Regions from separate parts of the Spirillospora sp. NPDC029432 genome, predicted to be linked through region 1. Evidence: predicted binding sites of a transcription regulator. Region 1 holds the regulator's gene; each other region holds the start of a gene.
The links. Region 1 encodes HrcA, which represses chaperone genes, less so after heat shock. Its sites were predicted from a motif close to TTGGCACTCTCNNNNNGAGAGTGCCAA; they were not measured.
Positions count from the first base shown of each region.

Region 2: the regulator HrcA is predicted to act here: its motif matches at 1,546-1,572, upstream of groES (co-chaperone GroES).
Region 3: the regulator HrcA is predicted to act here: its motif matches at 1,463-1,489, upstream of groL (chaperonin GroEL).

Region 1 is NZ_JBEZWH010000003.1:106,268-109,540, forward strand. Features, by position in the region: gene AB0881_RS03220 (DUF4870 domain-containing protein) at 1-200, opposite strand, end outside; gene AB0881_RS03225 (DUF3097 domain-containing protein) at 276-1,142, opposite strand; gene hrcA (heat-inducible transcriptional repressor HrcA) at 1,285-2,298, shown strand; gene dnaJ (molecular chaperone DnaJ) at 2,299-3,273, shown strand, end outside.
Region 2 is NZ_JBEZWH010000016.1:21,179-24,451, forward strand. Features, by position in the region: gene groL (chaperonin GroEL) at 1-1,003, opposite strand, end outside; gene groES (co-chaperone GroES) at 1,113-1,424, opposite strand; gene AB0881_RS15350 (SAM-dependent methyltransferase) at 1,682-2,959, shown strand.
Region 3 is NZ_JBEZWH010000102.1:2,610-5,882, forward strand. Features, by position in the region: gene groL (chaperonin GroEL) at 1-1,334, opposite strand, end outside; gene AB0881_RS39340 (hypothetical protein) at 1,900-2,343, opposite strand; gene AB0881_RS39345 (hypothetical protein) at 2,370-3,035, opposite strand; gene AB0881_RS39350 (response regulator transcription factor) at 3,095-3,273, opposite strand, start outside.

The DNA.
Region 1 (3,273 bases):
CCGTAACCCGGCTGCGCGTACCCGGGTTGCCCGTACTGCTGCCCGTATCCCTGCTGGTCGTAACCGGGGGCCTGCCCGTAGCCGGGCTGGGTGCCGTACCCGGGGTGCTGTCCGTAGCCGGGGTCCTGGCCGTACCCGGGCTGCTGCTGTTGCTGGGGCTGCTGTCCGTGATCGGGTTGTTCCGGAGGGCCGTACGACATCGTGTGCTCCTCTGTCGGGACGCTGGCGGACGCGGTCTGGCGGGGAGCGGACGGACGCGGGAAGGGGAAGGGGCCTCAGCTCTCCTCGGGGGCGGTGACGAAGTCGATGAGCTCCTCGACCCGGCCGAGGAGGGCGGGTTCGAGGTCGGTGTAGGTGGTCACCGAGCCGAGGATCCGCTTCCATCCGGCACGCACGTCGTCCCCCCAGCCGAGCGCGGTGAGCACCCCTTCCTTCCAGGGTACGCCGCGGGGCACGCGAGGCCAGGCGGAAATCCCGACCGCCGCCGGCTTCACCGCCTCCCAGACGTCGATGTACGGATGCCCGGTGATCAGCACATGGGGGGAGGAGACCCGGGCGGCGATGCGGCTCTCCTTGGAGCCCTCCACCAGGTGGTCGACGAGCACGCCCAGCCGGCGTCCCGGGCCCGGCGCGAACTCCTCGACGATGGCGGGCAGGTCGTCGACGCCCTCCAGGTACTCCACGACGACGCCCTCCACGCGCAGGTCGTGGCCCCAGATCTTCTCGACCAGCTCGGCGTCGTGCACGCCCTCCACGTAGATGCGGCTCTCCTTGGCCACCCGCGCGCGCAGCCCCCGCACGGCGATCGACCCGGACGCCGACCGCGCCGCGGCCCCGGCCCCGCCGTTCCCGGTCCCGCCGTTCCCGGACGGGACGGGCCGGACGAGCGTCACCGGCCTCCCGTCGATCAGGAAGCCCGCCTTGACCAGCGGGAACACCCGCCGCCTGCCGAACCGGTCCTCCAGCGTCACGCCGAACTTGTCGCAGCCCACGACCGCGCCGCAGAATCCGCTGCCGGGGTCCTCCGCCACCAGCCCCGGCTCGGCCGGGACCTCCGGGACCTCCGTCTTCGGGACCCGGCGGCCGCCCCGCCGCCGCAGATCCCCTGCCAGAACGTCGTCGCCATAGTCCTTACTGCGCACGCTCAGGCACTCTAACGAGCACGGGGGGACGCCGGCACCTCCGAACTCGGCTCGGCTGGCCGTACACTTGGCACTCGGAAGTATTGAGTGCCAGTACGAGTTGCAGCACGAGTATCAGCACGGGGGCAGAGGAGGTGACCACGTGCTCGACGACAGGAAACTCGCGGTCCTGCGGGCCATAGTCGAGGACTACGTCTCCACCAACGAGCCGGTGGGCTCCAAGGCCTTGGTGGACCGGCACAACCTGGGCGTGTCCTCGGCCACGATCCGCAACGACATGGCCGTGCTGGAGGAGCAGGGGTACATCCACCAGCCGCACACCAGCGCGGGCCGCGTCCCCACCGACAAGGGCTACCGGCTGTTCGTCGACCGGCTGTCCACGATCAAGCCGCTGTCGGGCGCCGAGCGCCGCGCGATCGAGACGTTCCTCAGCGGCGCGTACGACCTCGACGACGTCGTGGGCCGCACCGTGCGGCTGCTGGCGCAGCTGACCCGCCAGGTGGCGGTGGTGCAGTACCCCTCGCTCACCCGCTCGGCCGTCCAGCACGTGGAGCTGGTCCCGGTGGCGTCCCGCCGGCTGCTGCTGGTGCTGATCACCGACACCGGCCGGGTCGAGCAGCGCATGATCGAGACCCCGAACGAGCTGTCCGAGGAATCGATCGGGCACCTGCGGGCGTTGCTCAACACATGCCTCGACGGGTGCGGGCTCGGCGAGGTCCCCAGCGCGGTCGCCGACCTCCCCGACCGGGTCCAGCCCGAGGAGAGGCCGGTCCTGGCGGCCGTGCTCTCGGTCCTGCTGGAGACGCTGGTGGAGAAGCACGACGAGAAGATCGTCTTCGCCGGCGCCGCCAACCTCGCCGCCGTGGACTTCTCCAAGAGCCTGCGCGAGGTGCTGGAGGCGCTGGAGGAGCAGGTCGTCCTCATGCGGCTGCTCGGGGAGACCGGCGACTCCTCTACAGTTACGGTGCGGATCGGCACCGAGAACCCCGACGAGGGGCTCCGATCCACCTCCGTGGTCGTCGCCGATTACGGCGTCGGCGACATGACCCTGGCCCGGCTGGGAGTGCTCGGGCCGACACGCATGGATTACCCCGGCACGATGGGAGCGGTACGGGCAGTGGCACGCTACGTCGGACAGATCCTGGCGGGGTCGTAAGTGGCCAACGACTACTACGCGACCCTCGGCGTCCGCCGCGACGCCAGCCCGGACGAGGTCAAGAAGGCCTACCGCCGGCTCGCCCGGGAACTCCACCCGGACGTCAACCCGGATCCGGAGACCCAGGAGCGGTTCAAGGAGATCACCCAGGCCTACGAGGTGCTCTCCGACCCCAAGAAGCGCGAGATGTACGACCTGGGCGCCGACCCGTTCGCGCCCGGCGGCGCGGGGGCGGGCGCCGGCGGCTTCGGCGGCGCCGGGTTCCCGTTCAGCGACATCATGGACGCGTTCTTCGGCACGGCCGCCTCGCGCGGCCCCCGCACCCGGGCCCGCCGCGGCCGCAACGCCACCCTCCGGGTCGAGCTCGGCCTGGACGAGACGGCGTTCGGCACCACCCGCGAGCTGACCGTCGACACGGCGGTGGCGTGCACGACGTGCACCGGCTCGGGCTGCGCGCCCGGCACGCACCCCGACACCTGCGACACCTGCCACGGGCGCGGCGAGGTGCAGCAGGTGCAGCGCTCGTTCCTCGGCCAGGTCATGACGGCCCGGCCCTGCCCGCAGTGCGGCGGCTTCGGCAGCGTGATCCGGACCCCGTGCCCGGAGTGCTCGGGCGACGGCCGGGTCCGCACCCGCCGCACCGTCAAGGTCAAGATCCCGGCCGGGGTGGAGAACGGCATCCACATCCAGCTCGCCGGCGAGGGCGAGGTCGGTCCCGGCGGCGGCCCGCCCGGCGACCTCTTCCTGGAGATCGTGGAGAAGCCGCACGAGATCTTCGAGCGGGAGGGCGACGACCTGCACTGCACGGTCGAGATCCCGATGACCGCCGCGGCGCTCGGCACCAACGTCACGATCGAGACCCTGGACGGCGCCGAGGAGGTCGACATCAAGCCCGGCACCCAGTCCGGCCAGGTCATCACCCTGTACGGGCGGGGCGTGCGGCACCTCAACGAGAGCGGCCGCGGCGACCTGCTG
Region 2 (3,273 bases), on a different contig from region 1:
CCTCGCCGTCGACGATCGTGGTCGCGTCCTTGGTGACGGTGATCCGCCGGGCGCGGCCCAGGTCGTCCAGGCCGATGCTGTCGAGCTTGAGGCCGATGGCCTCGCTGACGACCTGGCCGCCGGTCAGGGTGGCCATGTCGCCCAGCATCGCCTTGCGGCGGTCGCCGAAGCCGGGGGCCTTGACCGCGACCGAGGTGAAGGTGCCGCGGATCTTGTTGGCGACCAGCAGCGCCAGCGCCTCGCCCTCGACGTCCTCGGCCACCACGAGCAGCGGCTTCTTGGTCTGGGCGACCTTCTCGGCCAGCGGCAGGAACTCCTGCACGTTGGAGATCTTGCCGTCCACGATCAGCACGTAGGCGTCCTCCAGGACGGCCTCCATGCGCTCGGGGTCGGTGACCATGTGCGGCGACAGGTAGCCCTTGTCGAACTGGAGGCCCTCGGTGAACTCCAGCTCCAGGCCGAAGGTGTGCGCCTCCTCGACGGTGATGACGCCGTCCTTGCCGACCTTGTCGAACGCCTCGGCGATCAGGTCGCCGATCTGGGCGTCCTGGGCGGAGATGGTCGCGACGTGCGCGATCTCGCCCTTCTCGTCGACCTCGCGGGCCGACTTCAGCAGCTGGTCGGAGACGTACTGCGCGGCCGCGTCGATGCCCCGCTTCAGGGCCATCGGCGAGGCGCCGGCGGCCACGTTGCGGATGCCCTCGCGGACCAGCGCCTGCGCCAGGACGGTCGCGGTGGTGGTGCCGTCGCCCGCGATGTCGTTGGTCTTGGTCGCCACTTCCTTGGCGAGCTGGGCCCCGAGGTTCTCGTACGGGTCCTCCAGCTCCACCTCGCGGGCGATGGTGACGCCGTCGTTGGTGATCGTCGGCGCGCCGAACTTCTTGTCGATGACGACGTTGCGGCCGCGCGGGCCGATCGTCACCTTCACGGCGTCGGCGAGGTGGTTCACGCCGCGCTCGAGAGCCCGGCGAGCGTTCTCGTCGAACTCCAGGATCTTCGCCATGCGGAAAACTCCAGTCCTGTACGGCGATCCGTGACGCAGACCGCCCCGGCCGCCCCTGAAATCGGGCGGGACCGGGGCGGAGCGTCACGTCTCGTGAGAGATCGGTGAGTTACTTCTCGATGACCGCGAGGACGTCGCGGGCCGAGAGGACGAGGTACTCCTCGTTGTTGTACTTGACCTCGGTGCCGCCGTACTTGCTGTAGAGCACCACGTCGCCGACGCTCACGTCGAGCGGCACGCGCGCGCCCTTGTCGTCGACGCGGCCCGGGCCCACCGCCAGGACGGTGCCCTCCTGGGGCTTCTCCTTGGCGGTGTCGGGAATGACCAGGCCCGACGCGGTGGTGGTCTCGGCCTCAAGCGGCTGGACGACGATGCGGTCCTCGAGCGGCTTGAGAGCAACCTTGGTGGCGGTCGTCACGATCTGACCTCCCCTTCGATTGGTCCTCGGCCGGCCATGACAGACCGGCCGGCACTGGTGGCAGAAGAGGCGACCCCGGACCGGCCTGTCGTCGCGGGTGCCAGACCGAACCTTGTCGCTGTGGTTGGCACTCTCACACTGAGAGTGCCAGTCATGGAGACTATTCCGTGACCGGTGGCCCGTCAACACGGACACGGCGCTCCGGGCGGGCGTACCGTCCGGAACGGAACCGGCCCCTGTACGGCACTAACGTCCACCCTATGGACATCCAGGCGTTCCGCGGTCTGCTCGCGCCCGAAGGCCAGGCCGTGCTGGCCGAGGCCGCCGGCTCGGACGTGTCCGAGGGCGGCCTGCTGGCCACCGCGTCCCGGCTGCGCGAGCGCCACCCCGCCGAACTCGTCTCGGCGGCGCTCACCCAGGTGCGGCTGCGCGAGCGGGCGCGCGCCAAGTTCGGCGCCGACGCCGCCCGGATGTACTTCACGCAGGCCGGGCTGGAGCAGTCCACGCGGGCGGGCGTCGCCGCGTACCGCGCCCGCCGCTTCGCCGCCCACCTGTCGCTACCCCGTGACCGCGTCCTCGAACTCGGCTGCGGGATCGGCGCCGACCTCCTCGCCCGGGCGCGCGCCGGGATCGGCGGGGAGGCCGTCGAGCTGGACCCGCTGACCGCCGAGGTCGCGCGGGCCAACGCCGCCGCGTTCGGCGCGGCCGGGCTGGTCGCCGTACGGCAGGGCGACGCGACGCTGGAGGACCCCGCCGGGTACGCGGCCGTCTTCGCGGACCCGGGACGGCGCGGCGCCCGCGGCCGCGTCTTCGATCCGCGGTCGTACGAGCCGCAGCTGGACACCGTCCTGGAGCTGGCGCGGCGCGCCCCGGCCGCCTGCGTGAAGGTCGCGCCGGGGATCCCGTACGAGGCGATCTGGACGGCGGGCCGCCCGGAGCCGGGCGACCGGGTCGAGGCCGAGTGGATCTCGGTGGACGGGGACGTCAAGGAGGCCGCGCTGTGGCTCGGCGGCCTGGCCGGCGCCGCCCCCCGGCGGGCCACGCTGATCCGCGGCGCGGGCGAGCCCGTCTCGCTGGTCCCCGATCCCGAGCTCGGCGAGCCGCCCGTCGGGGACTGGGGCCGGTACCTGTACGAGCCGGACGGCGCGGTGATCCGCGCGCACCTGGTGGCCGAGGTCGCGGACCGGGTCGGCGGCCGGCTGGCGGACCCGCGGATCGCGTACATCACCTCGGACGCGCTGGAGCCGACCCCGTTCGCCGCCGCGTACGAGATCGACGGCGTGCTGCCGTTCTCGGTGAAGCGGCTGCGGGCCGAGCTGCGGCGGCGCGGCGCCGGGGCGCTCACCGTCAAGAAGCGCGGCTCGGCGGTGGACGTGGACCGGCTGCGCCGCGATCTCGGCTTCGGCCGCCGGGGCGCGGGGTACGGCGACGGCGGCGAGGTGACGCTGGTGCTGACCCGGGTGGGCGACGACCCGGTCGCGCTGCTGACGCGCCCGGCGCCCGCCGCCGCGCCATTTCCGGACCGAAGATCTTCGTAGGCCGGAGAACGCCAAGGGCGGGCGCACGCCAGGCCACGGCAGAGCAAATCCCGAGCTATTCCCGGTAATCCGCGGGGCTGCCGAAACAACTCGTCCGAGAAACGAGTGATGCGGCCGGAATGGCGGGGCGGCGCCGGTGCCGCCGAGCGGCCCGCAAGCCCTGCCGGACAAGGCCGGACGCGCGCCAGGCCACGTCCGGGCGGGCGCCTCGTTCATCCGAATGGCGGCACATCCGGGAAATGTCGCACCGGCCCCGATCGCCCGCCTTTTTCCGGGGCCCGATAACGCGCGTCCCGGCTGGCCGCCGGTACCCG
Region 3 (3,273 bases), on a different contig from region 1:
GCGCGCTTGACGATCGCGGCACCGGTGGCCTCGTCGCCGGCGAGCTCCAGCTTGTCGAACGCGGGGATGCCGGCCTGCAGCAGCGCGACGCCACCACCGGGGACGATGCCCTCCTCGACCGCGGCCTTGGCGTTGCGGACGGCGTCCTCGATGCGGTGCTTGCGCTCCTTGAGCTCCACCTCGGTGGCGGCACCGGCCTTGATCACCGCGACACCGCCGGCGAGCTTGGCCAGCCGCTCCTGCAGCTTCTCGCGGTCGTAGTCGGAGTCGGTGGCGTCGATCTCGGTACGGATCTGGTTGACCCGGCCCGCGATCTCGTTGGCGTCACCGGCGCCGTCGACGATCGTGGTCTCGTCCTTGGCCACCACGACCTTGCGGGCGCGGCCCAGCATGTCGAGGGTGGTGTTCTCCAGCTTGAGGCCCACGTCCTCGGAGATGACCTGGCCACCGGTCAGGGTGGCGATGTCACCGAGCATGGCCTTGCGGCGGTCACCGAAGCCGGGCGCCTTGACGGCGACCGACTTGAAGATCCCGCGGATCTTGTTGACGACCAGGGTCGCCAGGGCCTCGCCCTCGACGTCCTCGGCGATGATCAGCAGCGGCTTGCCGGACTGCATGACGCCCTCGAGGACGGGCAGCAGGTCCTTGTTGGCCGACGCCTTGCCCTGAACGATCAGGATGTACGGGTCCTCCAGGACCGCTTCCATCCGCTCAGGGTCGGTGACGAAGTACGGCGAAATGTAGCCCTTGTCGAAGCGCATGCCCTCGGTGAGCTCGAGCTCGAGCCCGAAGGTGTTGCTCTCCTCGACGGTGATGACGCCTTCCTTGCCGACCTTGTCCATCGCCTCGGCGATCATCTCGCCGATCTGCGGGTCGCCGGCGGAGATGGAGGCCGTGGAGGCGATCTGCTCCTTGGTCTCCACGTCCTTGGCCAGCTTGGACAGCTCCTCGCTGACCCGCTCGACGGCCGCCTCGATGCCCTTCTTCAGGGACATCGGGTTGGCGCCGGCGGCGACGTTGCGCAGGCCCTCGCGTACCAGGGCCTGGGCCAGGACGGTCGCGGTCGTCGTGCCGTCACCGGCGACGTCGTCCGTCTTCTTGGCGACCTCCTTGACGAGCTCCGCGCCGATCTTCTCCCACGCGTCCTCGAGCTCGATCTCCTTGGCGATCGACACACCGTCGTTGGTGATCGTGGGGGCGCCCCACTTCTTCTCCAACACCACGTTGCGACCCTTGGGACCAAGGGTGACCTTCACGGCGTCGGCGAGCTGGTTCATACCGCGCTCCAGGCCGCGGCGGGCCTCCTCGTCGAACGCGATCATCTTTGCAGCCATAGGCTCCAGTCCTCCCGGAACAAGGTGGCCATGAAGGATCGAGCCGACGCCCGCGACGGACGACCTCCCCGACGGCTGCCATTCCGCCGCCGGACTGAGGCCTCATCGCCCCGATCCAGACTGTGGGATTGTCACTCTCCACAGCAGAGTGCCAACCATTGGTTTAGCACTCTACCCCGTCGAGTGCAAGCGCCGAACATCCCGCTCCAGGTCAGGGTCGTCCACCTCACCGGATCCTCCTGATCAGGGAGTGAACACCGGGGAACTCCTCCGGAGATGTGCCGCCGCGATCCACCGCCTGCCGCCATCCGTCGCCAGTCGCGGCACGCAGGCCCGAGGGTGAGCACTGCCGGAGGCGCTCTGTTCCGAGTGCCCCGCGCGGGCTGCAGGATCCCCGGAGCCTGACCCGGCGCGGCACAATCACGGAACGGACGGCCCCTTCGTGCAGGGTGGGGCCGCCCGTTCGCAGGTCAGGGGATATCTGCACCCTGCCGAGTGCGAGCGCCGGACATCTCGCTCCGGGTCGGTGTCGTGCACATCGCCGGATGCATCCACCAGCGGCGCTTCAGAGGGCGATGGGGCGGTGGGCGAGGATCCGGGTGGCGATCTCGTCGGGGTCTTCGGGGGCGGACGGGCCGAAGATGAGGTCGGCGGCGTTCGGGTCGGAGACGCTCGACTCCAGGACGAGCAGGTAGTGGTCGGTCTCGTGGTCGGCGGCCTGGATCCGGCGGACGATCTCCGCGAGTTCGGCGCGGGTGATGTCGGCGACCCGTGGATGTGCCGGGCGGGCGGCCTCCTTGGCGAACTCCGTGAGAGTCCGCCGGTCGTGGTACTCCGTGAAGTCGTGCACGCCGTAGGCGTGTCCGGTCGCCTCGTTGAAGGCCGCGATCTCCGCGGCGGCCGGTTCGCCGCGTCTCAGCCGGTCCTCGATGCGTTCGATCTCGCGGGCCAGTTCCGCCAGCCGGGCGGGGGCGACGGGCGGGGGCAGGAGTTCGGGACGCAGGTCCATGTGCGCATCGTGGCATGGACGGACGTTCACCCGGCGGGACGGGCGTAGGCCAGGCCGGCGGCGGCGAAGGCCGCGGCGAGCAGGAGCCAGCCGAGGGCGTTGAGCGGCATGGCGGCGAGACCGCCGAGCAGGATGAGCGGGAACGAGGCCAGGAGCGCCGCGGCGGCCCAGCGCGGGACCTGGCGGCCGCGCCAGAGGGCGATGCCGAGGAGGAGCACGCCGAGGAACGCGAGCGGGACGAGCGCGCCGGAGCCCACCGTGGGTGCCTGGAATGTGCCGATCTCGGTGAGGATCCGTTCGCTGGTGGCGGTGTCCAGGCCCGCGTTGCGGGAGCCGACCGCGGCCGCGTCGTGGCCCGCGGCGCCGAAGCTCAGCGCGCTGAAGCCGGCGAAGGTGAGGACCAGGCCGGCCGTGCCGAGGCGGGGCGAGCCGCGGCGGGCGACCAGGCCGGTGACGATCGCGCCCGCCCCCGCGGTGAGCGCGAACAGCAGCAGCATCCACAGGGACAGTTGGAGCCGTCCCATGCTCGACGCCGCCGCGGGGATCCAGTCGGCCGGCTCGTCGGCCACGTGGTAGGGCACCGCCAGGGCCCAGCCGGCCATCGCCAGCGGGCCGATCGGGGCCAGCAGGCCCAGCGCGCGGCGGGCGGGCGCGGTCGCCGTCGCGGCGGGGGTCACCGTCGTCGTGGTCATGGGGTCTCTCCTCGTCGGGGCCCCGGTGCGGGCCGTTCCGACGACGCTAAGAGCCGCGGCTATGCGGGCACATCCGAGCCAGCACCGGTTTCGCCGCGCAGCCAGGCCAGGGCGGCGCGGACGCGCCGGTTGTGCTCGGTGTCGGGCGGCAGCCGGAGCTTGGTGAAGATCGAGCCGAGGTGGGAGTCCACGGTGCGCTCGGAGATGAACAGCCGGCCGGCGATCGCCGCGTTGCTCC